One region of the Sphaerisporangium sp. NPDC049457 genome, then DNA from elsewhere that is predicted to be linked to it. Evidence: riboswitches for the same ligand, from Rfam matches in the RefSeq annotation. Region 1 holds a riboswitch; the other holds the start of a gene.
The links. A riboswitch is a leader RNA that binds a small molecule or an ion and turns the genes downstream of it on or off. The one in region 1 is predicted to bind glycine.
Positions count from the first base shown of each region.

Region 2: another riboswitch for glycine. It lies ahead of gcvP (aminomethyl-transferring glycine dehydrogenase); the one in region 1 lies ahead of gcvT (glycine cleavage system aminomethyltransferase GcvT).

Region 1 is NZ_JBVJHR010000009.1:109,716-117,155, forward strand. It holds gene ACZ6QO_RS15945 (aldehyde dehydrogenase family protein) at 1-1,091, shown strand, start outside; gene ACZ6QO_RS15950 (3-oxoacyl-ACP reductase) at 1,143-1,907, shown strand; gene ACZ6QO_RS15955 (gamma-glutamyl-gamma-aminobutyrate hydrolase family protein) at 1,917-2,627, shown strand; glycine riboswitch at 2,646-2,743, shown strand; glycine riboswitch at 2,744-2,844, shown strand; gene gcvT (glycine cleavage system aminomethyltransferase GcvT) at 2,878-3,969, shown strand; gene gcvH (glycine cleavage system protein GcvH) at 3,966-4,355, shown strand; gene ACZ6QO_RS15970 (L-serine ammonia-lyase) at 4,501-5,877, shown strand; gene ACZ6QO_RS15975 (hypothetical protein) at 5,984-6,859, opposite strand; gene ACZ6QO_RS15980 (Xaa-Pro dipeptidyl-peptidase) at 7,370-7,440, shown strand, end outside.
Region 2 is NZ_JBVJHR010000017.1:59,645-67,084, forward strand. It holds gene ACZ6QO_RS25745 (ferritin-like domain-containing protein) at 1-428, opposite strand, end outside; gene ACZ6QO_RS25750 (tetratricopeptide repeat protein) at 1,010-1,828, opposite strand; gene gcvP (aminomethyl-transferring glycine dehydrogenase) at 1,931-4,789, opposite strand; glycine riboswitch at 4,959-5,084, opposite strand; gene ACZ6QO_RS25760 (MerR family transcriptional regulator) at 5,279-5,902, opposite strand; gene ACZ6QO_RS25765 (bifunctional nuclease family protein) at 6,049-6,519, opposite strand; gene ftsR (transcriptional regulator FtsR) at 6,651-7,334, opposite strand; gene ACZ6QO_RS25775 (FHA domain-containing protein) at 7,347-7,440, opposite strand, start outside.

The DNA.
Region 1 (7,440 bases):
TCCGCGACGTCCTGCACTTCTACGCGGGGGCGCCTGAGCGCAATCATGGCAAGCAGATCCCGGTGCCGGGCGGGGTGGACATCACCTTCGCCGAACCGCTCGGCGTCGTGGGCGTGATCGTGCCGTGGAACTTCCCCATGGTCATCATGACCTGGGGAGCGGCCCCGGCACTGGCGGCGGGCAACACCGTCATCGTGAAGCCCGCCGAGTGGACCCCGCTCACGGCGCTGAGGCTGGCGGAGCTGGCCTTGGAGGCCGGCCTCCCCGAGGGGGTGCTCCAGGTTCTTCCTGGGGCAGGGGAGGTCGCGGGGGCCCGGCTCGTGGAGCACCCCGGCGTCAACAAGATCGTCTTCACCGGGTCGACCGAAGTGGGCAGGCTCATCGCCGCCAAGGCGGCGGAGCGGGTCAAGCGGGTCACACTGGAGCTCGGCGGCAAGAGCGCCAACGTGGTCTTCGCCGACGCCGACCTGGAGCGCGCGGCGGCGACCGCCCCCTCGGCCGTCTTCGACAACAGCGGGCAGGACTGCTGCGCGCGCTCGCGCATCCTGGTCGAGCGGCCGGTGTTCGAGGAGTTCCTCGACCGGCTGGTCGCGGCGGTCGGCGCGCTCACCGTGGGCGACCCGCGCGACCCGGGCACCGACCTCGGGCCGCTGATCAGCGCCGAGCACCGTGAGCGGGTGGCCTCGTTCGTGACCGGCGCCCCGCGCTTCCAGGGGACGTGCCCGGCGGGCAAGGGCTTCTGGTATCCCCCGACCGTGCTCACCCACGACTCGCTGGACGAGCGCGCGTTCACCGAAGAGATCTTCGGGCCCGTGGTCAGCGTCGTCCCGTTCGACGGCGAGGCGGAGGCCGTCCGCATCGCCAACGACACCCAGTACGGCCTTTCCGGGTCGATCTGGACGCGGGACGTGGGACGCGCCCTGCGGACGGCCCGCGCGATCGAGGCCGGCAACCTGTCGGTCAACTCCCACTCGTCGGTCCGCTACTGGACGCCCTTCGGCGGCTACAAGCAGTCGGGGCTCGGCCGCGAGCTGGGCCCGGACGCGCTCGCCGCCTTCACCGAGACCAAGAACGTCTTCATCGCGCACTGACCTCCGGCAGCGGAGGGACATCGGGAATCCACATCCAGGGAGTTCGCCACCATGCAACGTCTGCGCGACCGCGTCGCCGTCATCACGGGTGCGGCGGGGGGCATCGGCCTCGCCACGGCCCGCCGCTTCGCCGAGGAGGGCGCCAAGGTCGTGTGCGCCGACCTCGACGAGGAGGGCGGCACGAAGATCGCCGAAGAGGTCGGGGGCCTGTTCGTCCGGGCCGACGTGACCAGCGAGGACGACGTCGCGGGGATGTTCCGCACGGCGTTCGACACCTACGGCGCCGTGGACGTCGCCTTCAACAACGCCGGCATCTCCCCGCCCGACGACGACTCCATCCTGACCACGGGCATGGACGCCTGGCGGCGGGTGCAGGACGTCAACCTGACCAGCGTGTACCTCTGCTGCAAGCACGCCATCCCGTACATGCGGCGGCAGGGCAAGGGGTCGATCATCAACACCGCGTCGTTCGTGGCGGTGATGGGGTCGGCGACCTCGCAGATCTCCTACACCGCCTCCAAGGGCGGCGTGCTCGCCATGTCCCGCGAGCTGGGCGTCCAGTTCGCCCGCGAGGGCATCCGGGTCAACGCGCTGTGCCCGGGGCCGGTGAACACGCCGCTGCTGCAGGAGCTGTTCGCCAAGGATCCCGAACGGGCGCAGCGGCGCCTGGTGCACATCCCGCTGGGCCGGTTCGCCGAGGCCTCCGAGATCGCCGCCGCCGTCGCGTTCCTGGCCTCCGACGACGCCAGCTTCATCACCGGCGCGGAGTTCCTGGTGGACGGCGGCATCTCCGGCGCCTACGTGACCCCGCTGTAGCCTGCGCACATGTCGCGACCCGTCATCGGCGTCACCTGCTACGTCGAACCCGCCGCCTTCACGGTCTGGCGGACGCCGGCGGCGCTGCTGCCGTACACCTACGTCGAGCACGTCGTGCGGGCGGGCGGCCAGCCGGTCATCCTGCCCCCGGCGGGCGACCCCGCGTCGCTGGCCGGGCGGCTGGACGGCCTGATCGTGGCCGGAGGCGGGGACGTCGACCCCGGCAGGTACGGGGAGCGCCCGCACCCACAGACCGGCTATGTCCGGCAATTTCGCGATGAGGCGGAGTTCGGGCTGGTCGGCACCGCGCTGGACGAAGGGCTGCCGCTGCTCGCCGTGTGCCGGGGCATGCAGGTGCTGAACGTCCACCTCGGCGGCACCCTGCACCAGCACCTTCCCGACGTGGTCGGCCACGGCGGCCACTCCCCCGCGCCCGGCGAGTTCGGCCACCTGCCGGTCCGCCCGGTGCCGGGCACCGTCCTGTCCAAGGTGCTGGGCGAGGACCAGGTCGGCGCCGCCCACTACCACCACCAGGCCGTCGACCGCCTCGGCGCGGGCCTCACCGTGGCGGCGACCTGCGACGACGGCACCGTGGAGGCCGTGGAGCTGGCCGGTCACCCCTTCGCGCTGGCCGTGCAGTGGCATCCCGAGGCGGGCGAGGAAGGTCATCTGTTCGAGGCGCTCGTCGCCGCCGCGACGTCGGGCGAGCGGCATTGGTAGGGTGTGCGAGAACACCGGTGATCCCGTGCGGGAGAGCGTCCTGACATCCGGTCAGGACCCCTGAAGGAGCAAGTCCTCCCCGCGAACCTCACAAGGCAAAGGACCGCGCGGGCCAGGTGATCTCTGGAAAGCAGGCTTCTCCGCAGAGCCTCGCCGAAGGTGAAAGTCCGGCAAAACCCGGGCGAAACTCTCAGGCACCGATGACAGAGGGGGAGGATGCTCTCATCCAACCCTGTCTGAGGTGCCCATCATGTCCCGACCCACACCGCTCCGCGAGGTGCACGAGAGCCTCGGCGCGACGCTCACCGACTTCGCCGGCTGGCTGATGCCGCTGCGCTACGGCAGCGAGTCCGCCGAGCACAACGCGGTGCGCACGGCCGCGGGCCTGTTCGACCTCTCCCACATGGGCGAGATCTTCCTCACCGGGCCGCAGGCGGCCGAGGCGCTGGACTACGCGCTGGTGGGCAACCTGTCGGCGCTGGAGCCCGGCCGGGCCCGCTACACCATGATCTGCGCCCCCACCGGGGGCGTGCTGGACGACCTGATCGTCTACCGCCTGGCCGCCGAGGAGTTCCTCGTCGTGGCCAACGCCTCCAACTACGAGCAGGTGGCCGCCGAGCTCACCCGGCGCGCCGAGGGCTTCCAGGCCGACGTGCACGACCGCTCCGCCGAGTACGCGCTGATCGCCGTCCAGGGGCCGCGCGCGCAGGAGATCCTCGGCACGCTCACCGACGCCGACCTGCCCGGGTTGAAGTACTACGCGGGCCTGCCGGGCACCGTCGCCGGCATCGAGGCGCTCATCGCCCGCACCGGCTACACCGGCGAGGACGGCTTCGAGCTGTTCGTCGCCGCCGGCGACGCCGTGCAGCTGTGGCAGGAGCTCACCAAGGCCGGCGACTCCTACGGCCTGCGCCCCGCCGGGCTGTCCGCCCGTGACACCCTGCGCCTGGAGGCCGGCATGCCGCTGTACGGCAACGAGCTGGACGCCGGCCTCACCCCCTTCGACGCCGGCCTCGGCCGCGTCGTGCGGTTCGACAAGGCCGGCGACTTCGTCGGCCGCGCGGCGCTCGCGCCGCTCAAGGACGTGCCTCCGCGCCGGCGCCTCACCGGCCTGGTCGCGCGGGGCCGCCGAGTGCCGCGCCACGGCTACCCCGTGGTGCTGCTGACCGACGGCACCGTCGTTGGGGAGGTCACCAGCGGCGCGCCCTCGCAGTCCCTCGGCAAGCCGATCGCGATGGCCTACGTGGACACCAACGTGTCCGAGGGCCTGGCGGTCGACATCCGTGGTAGCCATGAACCGGTCGACGTGATTGACCTGCCTTTTTACCGGAGGAGCAAGTGAGCAGCATTCCCGAGGAGCTCAGCTACACCAAGGAGCACGAGTGGGTGGCCGGTCTTGACGACGGCCTCACCGTGACCGTGGGCATCACGGCGTTCGCCGCGGATGCGCTGGGCGATGTGGTCTTCGTCCAGCTGCCGGAGGTGGGCGGCACCGTCGAGGCGGGCGACGCCGTGGGCGAGGTCGAGTCCACCAAGTCCGTCAGCGACATCTACGCGCCGGTCAGCGGCGAGATCGTCGAGGTCAACCAGACCGTCGTGGACGACCCGTCGCTGGTCAACTCCGACCCCTACGGCGACGGGTGGCTGTTCCGGGTGCGCATCGAGGGCACCCCCGAGGAGCTCCTCACCGCCGAGGAGTACACCACCGTCACGACGTCCGACTCCTGACCCTTCCACCATCCGTCCAGACCACCGTCGCCGGCCGGCCATCCCAACCGGCCGGCCGGTCGGTGCGCGAATGCGCACAACAGATGCGTAGCCCACGCTCATCCGGGCATCCCTCGCACGACACGTTCCAAAGGACGGAAGATCAATGGCGATCAGCGTCTTCGACCTGTTCAAGATCGGCATAGGGCCGTCCAGCTCCCACACGGGCGGCCCGATGGCGGCGGCCCACAAGTTCGCCCGCGGCCTGCACCAGGACGGGCTGCTGGAGAAGACCGCGCGGGTCGAGGTCATCCTGTACGGCTCGCTCGGCCTGACCGGCAAGGGGCACGGCAGCGACAAGGCGGTGCTGCTCGGCCTGTCCGGCGAGAAGCCCGAGCTGGTCGACGTGGACACCGTCGACGATCGGCTCGCGCGGATGCGCGCCTCCGGCACCGTCGAGCTGTACGGCACACGCGAGATCCCGTTCGTCGTCGGCGAGCACCTGGTGTTCGAGCGCAAGATCTCGCTCCCGCACCACCCCAACGGCATGCGCTTCACCGCCTTCACCGCCGAGGGCGAGCCGGTCCGCGAGAAGGTCTACTACTCGGTGGGCGGCGGGTTCGTCGTGGACGAGAACGCCACCGGCGCCGACCGCATCAAGCCGGACGACACCGAGCTGCCGTACCCGTTCACCACGGGGGCCGAGCTGCTGCGGCACTGTGCTGAGACCGGGCTGTCGATCTCTGGGCTCATGCTGGAGAACGAGAAGGCCTTCGGCCGCACCGAGGAGCAGATCAAAGCGGACCTGCTGAACCTCTGGAACGTCATGTCGGAGTCCGTGCGCCGCGGCACCGCCAAAGAGGGCGTGCTCCCCGGCGGCCTCAAGGTCAAGCGGCGGGCCAACCAGATGCTCAGGCGGCTGCAGAGCGAGGCCACGGAGAAGGACCCCCTCCAGGCGATGGACTGGGTCACCCTGTTCGCCCTCGCCGTGAACGAGGAGAACGCCGCGGGCGGCCGCATCGTCACCGCCCCCACCAACGGCGCCGCCGGCATCATCCCCGCCGTGCTGACGTACTACGACCGCTTCACGCCGCGGTCCGACGACGACGGCGTCATCCGCTTCCTGCTCACGGCCGGCGCGATCGGCGTGCTGTTCAAGGAGAACGCCTCCATCTCGGGCGCCGAGGTCGGCTGCCAGGGCGAGGTCGGCTCGGCCTGCTCGATGGCCGCCGCCGGCCTGACCGAGGCGCTCGGCGGCACCCCCGAACAGGTCGAGAACGCCGCCGAGATCGGCATCGAGCACAACCTCGGCCTCACCTGCGACCCGATCGGCGGCCTGGTGCAGATCCCCTGCATCGAGCGCAACGCGGTCGCGTCCATCAAGGCCATCACCGCCGCCCGCATCGCCCTGCGCGGCGACGGCCGCCACTTCGTGGCCCTGGACAAGGCCATCAAGACGATGCGCGACACCGGCCGCGACATGCTCGACAAGTACAAGGAGACCAGCCGCGGCGGCCTGGCCGTCAACGTCATCGAATGCTGACCACCGGCGCCCAGCCCTTCACAGTGGCGACGCCGGTTCACATCATCGGAGCGCCTCTCGCGGCCCTTGCCGCAATAACGACGATCGGGCCGGTCCGCCGTCAACGTCACCGAACACCGCCCCGAGGTTCGAGAAGATCGACCACGGACAGCTCCGTCTCTCCGCCCACGAGACTCAAGGCGACCTCCGCTCGCGCCGCGAGATCCAGCGGGGCAAGACCCTTCACTTGGCCGGCGTGGACGATGCGGTCCAGCCCTGCTCCGACCAGCGGCGCGGCCGTCCGCAGAGAGGCGTCCAAGGCGACGCCCTGCATGGCGCCACCGTGCAGGACGATGTTGCGCGTCCGGTAAAGCCGACGCAGCGCGATGCGATACGTGGCCATCACCTCACCCAGCACCCCGCGTGGGTCGGCGATCAACGCCGCCATCCGCTGCGCAGCCGGAGCATCGCTGTGCCGGGTCCGGACGCCGGAGAAGTCGAGCACTGATGGGCCGGACCGCCGAAGGGCCTCGGCGACGCACCTTGCCCGTTCCTGATTCGTCACACAGGTGGCGATTCGACGGGCAAGGTCGTCGGCTTCTTGTGGCCTGTGACGATGGGCCAATGCGGTGAGTTCGGCTCGTGGCCAGGAGCAGGCGATGATGGCGGCCAGGCGGTCCGCGGCGACGGCCTTGCCCGAGCGCTCCGACTCCGCCGGATCATCAGGATGCGATAGCAACGCCTCAACGGCCGCCCAAGAACCGGCCACGGCAGGCCCGAGCGGCCCCTTGTTGATGGGTGCGGCGAGTTCGAGAGCTTCGTCGATGGGGCTCCGGCAGCCGTCAACACGGTAAAGGTGTCCCTCATGGACGAGGCTGAGAACATCCGCGCCCCGCGCCGGCGGCTCGAACGGCACCGGTCGCGAGTGTCCGGCCACCCAGATGAACGGCAAGGGGGTGATCCCTCCCCGGTTACGACGCAGGAACAACGAGCGCGCGATCATACGTTCGACCATCTGCCGGGCCTGTTCGGCCGCCCCGAACCGTAGCGGATGGACACACCCGTGTTATGCTGTCTCACACACTTGGAGGGGCACTCGCCGTCACGGCCACTGCCCCTCTTTTTATTGCCCGGAACCGGGGCCACGGCGATCCATGAAGTTCACCGCCTCGCCACAGAGACGACCCACGGCAGCCTGGCCGTCAATGTCACCGAATGCTGACCGCCGAGGCACCCCGAGACCTCCTTCGCGGCCTCGGCCCGCTCTTGGTTGGGCCGTTCTTGCCGCTCTGTCGTCGACGAGCGCTCCTCATGTCGTGGATGCCGGCAAGCAGTATGCCCGGTCCCTCAGCGCCGAGGGTCAGCACCGTCAGGGTCGGCGGGGTGTCTCGGACGGACGGTGCCATGTCACATAGGTGGATCAGGGTGATGTCGATCACATAAAGGAATCTTGTCGACAATGCGGACACTCATGGAGATTGCGGATGTCCCCTAGTTGTGCTGGAGGCACCGCTTGCCGCATATACGCGCCGCCCTCATCGGCTTCTCCCTGGCCATGGTGGGCGGCACGCCCGCCCACGCGGC
Region 2 (7,440 bases), on a different contig from region 1:
ATCGTCTCGTAGTCGTCACCCTCGGCCGGACCGCCGGGCGGCGCCGGCCGTTCGAGACGCAGGAACATCTCCATCGCCCCGGCGCCGAAGGGAAGCAGCGACAACTCCAGGGACCGGTCGCCGTGCGGCAGCCGCCGGGGGTGCGGCGGCAGCATCTCCGGGATGTCCAGCCGCGGCCGGCCGCCAACGGCGTTGAGCAGGTTGGCGGCCAGCACGAGGTGCAGCATCTCCTCGACGAAGACGCCGCCCACCACTTCGACGGCCTCCGGATTGCGCTCCGGGTCGAGCGAGTACAGCGCGCACAGGTACGGCGGCAAGGTCGCGTGTTCCAGCTCGATCGCCCACTGCAGGTGCTCGCGGAGGCCATCGAGGGTGTCGATCCGCGCCGACGAGGCGGCGGCGGGCTTCTGCTGTCGTGAATGTTCCATTGGTGTCATACCTCGGTCTGTCGGAAGGGGACGGATCGCGCCGCCCCGAAGGAGCGCCAGGTGCCCGTCGGCGGTGTCACGCGACGTGGTCGCCGGGCCCGGCCCGGGACGGTTCCGCCTCGACGTCCGCGGGCATCGGGCGACGACCGCCGAAAGCCCTGGTCAGGCGCCGGATCTCGCGGGCGTGCCTCGCTGAGCACCGCGCTTCGTCCCGCACGGCGGACACCTGCTCGCTTTCGATCGCCAGCTAAGACAGGACAGACGTACGGCGTGTGACAGACCTGCGAGGGATTTTGCGACTGATCGGGGTGGCGGCCCGCCGGTCCGCTAGCGCGCCTCCATGGCGTCGCGGACGGCGGCCACGGCCTCCTCCTGCGACACGCCCAGTTCGCCGGCCGCCCGGGCGAAGCGCTCGGCGGCCTCGCGCAGGCGCAGGCAGCTCGGCGCCCGCCGTCTCGACGGCCATGGCCGGCGGCAGGGCCGCCGGCACCGGGGGTCCGCGGCCTGGCGTAGGAGACCGTGAAAACGTTGACGCCACGTCAACGTCGATCGCCGCGGGCCGCCCGGACGGCCGTCCGGCGTCAATGCCCGGGCGGCGGTTCCTCGTCGCGGTTCAGGCGAAGGCGCACCTGCGCGGCCACGGTCTCGTCGGGGTGGCCGAGCCCGTAGGCCCACACCGTCTCGGCGTCGGCGTCGCGCCCGCGCAGGGGCAGCGTGCGGGCCAGCAGCTCGACGGCGAGGGCGACCCCGTCGGCGTCGCCCTCGCCCTCGGCGGCCGCGGCGAACTCCCCGCACGCCATGTCCAGATGCGCCATGCCGAGCAGCACGCGAAGCCGCCCGGCGTCGGGCACCTCGGGGACTTCCAGGGCGTCGATGAGCACGTCGGCCGCCTCCCCCGGCTCCCCCTCGTCCAGCAGCGCCTCGGCCAGCAGCTGCGCGGCCTCCGAACAGGCCCGCGGGTCTCGGGTGGCGAGCGCGGCGCGCAGGGACGCCTCGGCCTCGCGGCCGTCGCCCTGCTGTTCGGCGATGCGGGCCAGCGCCAGGTGGGCGGCGGGCAGGTAGGCGGGGGTGCCCACCCCGATCACCGCCTGCCAGGCGGCGCGGGCCTGGTCGGCCATGCCGTCCTTCTCGAACCCGCGCGCCAGGTGGCAGGCCGCCTGGGCGGCGTACTCGGGGTGGCCGGTGGCCAGGGCCGTGCGGGCGGCCGCCCTGGCCCCGGTGACGTCGCCGCCGCGTTCCAGCACCAGGGCCAGGCCGACGGCCGCCTGGGCGCGGTCGGTCTCGCGCTCGTCGGCCGCCAGCTCGGCGAAGATCTCGGCGGCCGCCTCCAGCTCGCCGCTCTCGGCGAGCCGTCGCGCGTCGTCGATCGACCGCCCGGACCGGACCTCGTGCGCCGCCATCGGGACCTCTTCTCCGTCAGGAATCCCCGGGCCTCGCGACGCGGGCGCGCCGTCGCGCGCGACATATTATGCCGATCCAGACGGGCCGCCGAGGACGGTCGCCTAGTCTTCGTATGCCTCCAGCGGGGGGCAGGCGCATACCAGGTTGCGGTCGCCGTAGGCCTGGTCGATGCGGCGGACCGGCGACCAGTACTTGTTCTCGCGCAGCGACGGCAGCGGGTAGGCCGCCTCGGCGCGGGTGTAGGGGTGCTTCCAGTCGTCGGCCAGCAGGCAGTCGGCGGTGTGCGGGGCGCCCCGCAGCGGGTTGTCCGCCCGGTCGTACCGGCCGGAGGCGACCTTGGCGATCTCCTCGCGGATGGCGACCATGGCGTCGACGAACCGGTCCAGCTCGGCCAGGTCCTCGCTCTCGGTCGGCTCGATCATGAGCGTGCCCGCCACCGGGAACGACATGGTGGGCGCGTGGAAGCCGTAGTCGATGAGCCGCTTGGCGACGTCGTCCACGGTGACCCCGGTCTCCTTGGTGATCTGGCGCAGGTCGATGATGCACTCGTGGGCGACCAGGCCCTCGCGGCCGGTGTAGAGCACGGGGTAGTGCGGGGCGAGGCGCCGGGCGAGGTAGTTCGCCGACAGGATCGCCTGCTCGGTGGCCGCCTTGAGCCCTTCTGCGCCCATCATGCGGACGTAGGCCCACGAGATCGGCAGGATGCCCGCCGACCCGTACGGCGCGGCCGAGACCGGGCCCACGGGCCCGCCCTCGAACGGGTGGCCGGGCAGGTAGGGGGCCAGGTGGGAGCGTACGGCCACCGGGCCGACGCCCGGGCCGCCGCCACCGTGCGGGATGCAGAAGGTCTTGTGCAGGTTGAGGTGGGAGACGTCGGCGCCGAAGGACCCGGGCTTGGCCAGGCCGACCAGCGCGTTGAGGTTGGCGCCGTCGACGTACACCTGCCCGCCGGCCTGGTGCACCAGGCCGCAGATCTCGGTGATGGTCTCCTCGTACACCCCGTGCGTGGAGGGGTAGGTCACCATGATGGCCGCGAGCCGCTCACGGTGCTTCTCGATCTTGGCGGTGAGGTCGGGGACGTCCACGTTGCCGTTGTCGTCGCAGGCCACGACGACCACGCGCATGCCCGCCATGACGGCGCTGGCGGCGTTGGTGCCGTGCGCGGAGGACGGGATGAGGCAGACGTCGCGCTCGTGCTCGCCGTTGGCCTTGTGGTAGGCCCGGATGGCGAGCAGGCCCGCGAACTCGCCCTGCGAGCCGGCGTTGGGCTGCAGCGAGACCGCGTCGTAGCCGGTGACCTCGGCCAGCCAGCGCTCGAGGTCGCCGATGAGCCGCAGGTAGCCCTCGACCTGGTCGGCGGGGGCGTAGGGGTGGACGCCGGCGAACTCGGGCCAGGTGATCGGCTCCATCTCGGTGGTGGCGTTCAGCTTCATCGTGCACGAGCCGAGGGGGATCATCGACCGGTCGAGGGCGATGTCCTTGTCCTGCAGCCGGCGCAGGTAGCGCAGCATCGCGGTCTCGGAGCGGTGGGCCTGGAACACCGGGTGCGTGAGGTAGCCGGTGGTGCGCAGCAGCGCGGCCGGCAGGGCGTCGGCGGTGGAGGTGTCGACGTCGTCCAGCACGACGCCGGTCACGCCGAACGCCTCCCACACCGCCGTCAGGTGCGCGCCGGTGGTCTTCTCGTCGCAGCTCACGCCCACGTGGTCGGGGCCGGCCTGGCGCAGGTTGATCCCGCGCTCCAGCGCCGCGGCGACGACCTCGGCGGCGCGGCCGGGGACGCGGGCCAGGACGGTGTCGAAGAACTCGTCGTGGACGATCTCGACGCCGCCCTCGCGCAGCCCGGCGGCGAGAACGGTGGCGTGCCGGTGGGTGCGCTGGGCGATGCGCCGCAGCCCGTCGGGGCCGTGGTAGACGGCGTACATGCCGGCGATGACGGCCAGCAGGACCTGGGCGGTGCAGATGTTGCTGGTGGCCTTCTCGCGGCGGATGTGCTGCTCGCGGGTCTGCAGGGCCAGGCGGTGGGCCGGGTGGCCGTCGGCGTCCTGGGACACCCCGACCAGACGGCCGGGCATCTGCCGCTGCAGGCCTTCGCGGACGGACATGTAGGCGGCGTGCGGGCCGCCGAAGCCGAAGGGGACGCCGAAGCGCTGGGAGGAGCCGACGGCGATGTCGGCGCCCAGGGTGCCGGGGGCCTCGATCAGCGTCAGCGCGAGCAGGTCGGCGGCGGCGACCACCAGCGCGCCGCGCGCGTGCGCCTGCTCGGCCACCGCGCGGAAGTCGGTGATCCTGCCCGCGGCGCCGGGGTACTGGACCAGCACGCCGAACAGCTCCCCGTCCGGCAGGCCGGCGGCCAGGTCGGCCTCCACGACCTCGATGCCGAGCGGCTCGGCGCGGGTGGCGAGCACGGCCTTGGTCTGCGGCAGGGCGTCGGCGTCCACGACGAACACCGGGCTCTTGGCACGACCCGCGCGGCGGGCCAGCGTCAAGGCCTCGGCCGCGGCGGTGGCCTCGTCCAGCAGCGAGGCGCCGGCGACGTCCAGCCCGGTCAGATCGGACACGACGGTCTGGAAGTTGAGCAGGGCCTCAAGACGTCCCTGGGAGATCTCGGGCTGGTAGGGGGTGTAGGCGGTGTACCAGCCGGGGTTCTCCAGCAGGTTGCGCCGGATGACCGCCGGGGTGATCGTGTCGTGGTAGCCGAGGCCGATCATCGAGGTGGGCACCTTGTTGCGCGCGGCCAGGGCGCGCAGCTCGGCGAGGGCCTCCTCCTCGCTCGCCGCCTCGGGCAGGTCGAGCGGCTCGCCGGAGCGGATCGCGGCGGGAACGGCCACGGCGATCAGGTCGGCCACCGAGGCGTAGCCCACGGCCTCCAGCATGCGGGCCTGGTCGAGGTCCGACGGGCCGATGTGCCGGGTGGCGAAGGGCGGTGCGGAGAGGTCGCGAAGCGGTGACCGATCGGTCATGGGGCCCTCCTACAAGGGGTAGAGACCGGCGCTGAGCGCGCGCGTATGCCGGATCTCCCCCTCTGTCAGCGCGACATCCTCATCGCGACCTGAGAGCTTCATCCCTGCATACGGGATTTGCACCGTCGGTGAGACACGCCTGGAGGGCACGCCTACTTTCCAGAGTCGCCTCACCTGTGCGGTACGGAGGCCTGAGAGATTCCGGGGAGGTTGCTCCTTCGGCGCCCGGGTCACTCACCGGCGCCGCACGGGGTGCGCAGCCGGCCCGTGCCCAGGTCTCTCCCGCACAGGGTCAACAGCCTTTCCCGGCAATCGTACCGTCCCACCCCGAGTAGGGAGTTACCCCTACATTTCGGTTTTGCCGGGTTTTATCCCTGGACAGCGGGTATGAAGCCATCCCACCCGGCCCCGTAGATCTTCAGGGATATGCACGCGACAGCCCCGGCCCCCTCTCACAGGGGGAACACACCCCGTCCGGAACCTTCGGGATCAGCCCGTCTTGCGGGCCTTCCTGCGCCGGGCCAGCTCGTCACCTGGGTGGTCCTCCGAAGAGTCACGGCCGGCCGGCTCCGCGCGTTCCCCCGGCAGCTCCGCCAGGGAACCCTCGACCTCGCGCCACACTCCGCCGAGGGCGATGCCGAACACGCCCTGGCCGCCCTCCAGCAGGTCGATCACCTCGTCGGCCGAGGTGCACTCGTAGACGCTCACCCCGTCGCTCATCAGCGTGATCTGCGCCAGGTCGTTGACCCCGCGCTCGCGCAGGTGCTGCACGGCGGTGCGTATCTGCTGGAGCGACACGCCGGTGTCGAGCAACCGCTTGACCACCTTGAGCACGAGGATGTCGCGGAAGCTGTAGAGCCGCTGGGACCCCGACCCTTGCGCCGCGCGAACCGACGGCTCGACGAGCTGCGTGCGCGCCCAATAGTCGAGCTGACGGTAGGTGATGCCGGCCGCCGAGCACGCCGTCGGGCCGCGGTATCCGACGTCGGCGGGCAGTGACGCCGGCCGGTCGTCGAACAGCAGGCCCTGCTCGCCCGCGCGTTCCCGCGCCGACTGACGCTGGGCTGGATCGTGCTGGCCGGCCGTCTTACCCTCGCCGCTGCTGACCGCCACTGCGGACCTCCGGCTTCCTCTCATCCCACGGTCTGATCTGGGGGTTCATGAATTACAACCGTGGGTTCCCTTGCACCGTAGGACTGGCGCGATGCTCAGTCAACGATCCCGCCCGGCGCGTCGTGAAGCGTAAATGCCCGAAATGGCTAACCCGCACGGCCGAAGTCCTCAGGGGTGATCGTGTCAAGGAACTCACGGAACTTCTCGACCTCGTCCTCCTGGTCGTCGGGGATGATCACACCGGCCTCGCGCACGACGTCCTCGCTCGCGAAGATGCTGGCGCCGGTGCGCAGCGCCAGCGCGATCGAGTCGGACGGCCGGGCGCTCACCTCCACCCCGTTGGAGAACACCAGGTCGGCGAAGAAGATTCCGTCGCGCAACGCGACGATGTTCACCGCCTGCAGCCGCACGCCGAGGGCCTCGATGACGTCCTTGAACAAGTCGTGCGTGAGCGGCCGTGGAGGCGGCTCCTCCGCCTGTGCCAGCGCGATGGCCGTGGCCTCGGTCATCCCAATCCAGATCGGCAGATATCGCTCGCCCTTGGCCTCCTTGAGCAGGACTATGGGCTGGTTGGAGGGCATCTCGACGCGGACCCCCACGACCTCCATCTGCAACACAGGCTGCTCCGTCTCATTGGGTCGCCGGCCCGCTCCGGGCCCGTTCCCTCGCGGCTCTCGGCTCGCGGCGTGACCATCGCCGCAAAATTCAACGTAACATCCCCGCACCCCGAAATGTCCGGGCGGCTCCGTCAGCGGCCCAGAATGCCGCGCAGGCCGGTGCGGACCAGGGCGGTGTGCAGCTCCTGGAGCAGGGCGGACAGCTCTCTGGCGGCCTCCTCGGCCCGCCCTGCGGCGCCCGGCGCGCGCCGCCGCAGCAGCGGCGCGACGGCCTGTTCGACCAGCCCCGCCTCGCGCTCGGCGGCGGCCTTCAGCACTCTCAGGTGCCGGGGGTGCAGGCCGAACCTGGCCAGGGCGCCCGAGGCGCGGGCCACGGTCAGGGCTTCGGCGTCGTACCAGCGGGCGACCGGGGTGAGCAGGCCGTAGTCCTCCAGCTCGGCGAGGGTCTCCTCGTCGAGCTCGGCAGCCGTCAGCAGCTCGGCGCGGCTGAGCCGCACCTCGGCGACCGGCGCCTCACCGCCCACGGCGCGCGGGCGGGCCGGGCCGCCCGCGCCGTCGTGCTCGGCGGTCTCCAGATGGTCCTTGATCACGCGCAGCGGCAGGTAGCGGTCGCGCTGGGCGGTGAGGATGTAGCGCAGGCGCTCGACGTCGGCGTGGGTGAACTTGCGGTAGCCCGACGGGGACCGCTGGGGCTCGATGAGCCCCTCGCCCTCCAGAAAGCGGATCTTGGAGACGGTGACGTCGGGGAAGTCGGCCCGCAGGACCTCGAGGACCTCCCCGATGCTCATGAACGCCCTGGCCGCCTGCGCGCTCATCACCGCTCCTCCTCACCCACGCGTGAGGAACACCAGCCGGAACTTGCCGATCTGGACTTCGTCGCCGCCCGACAGCGGCAGCTCCTCGATGCGCTCTCTGTTGACG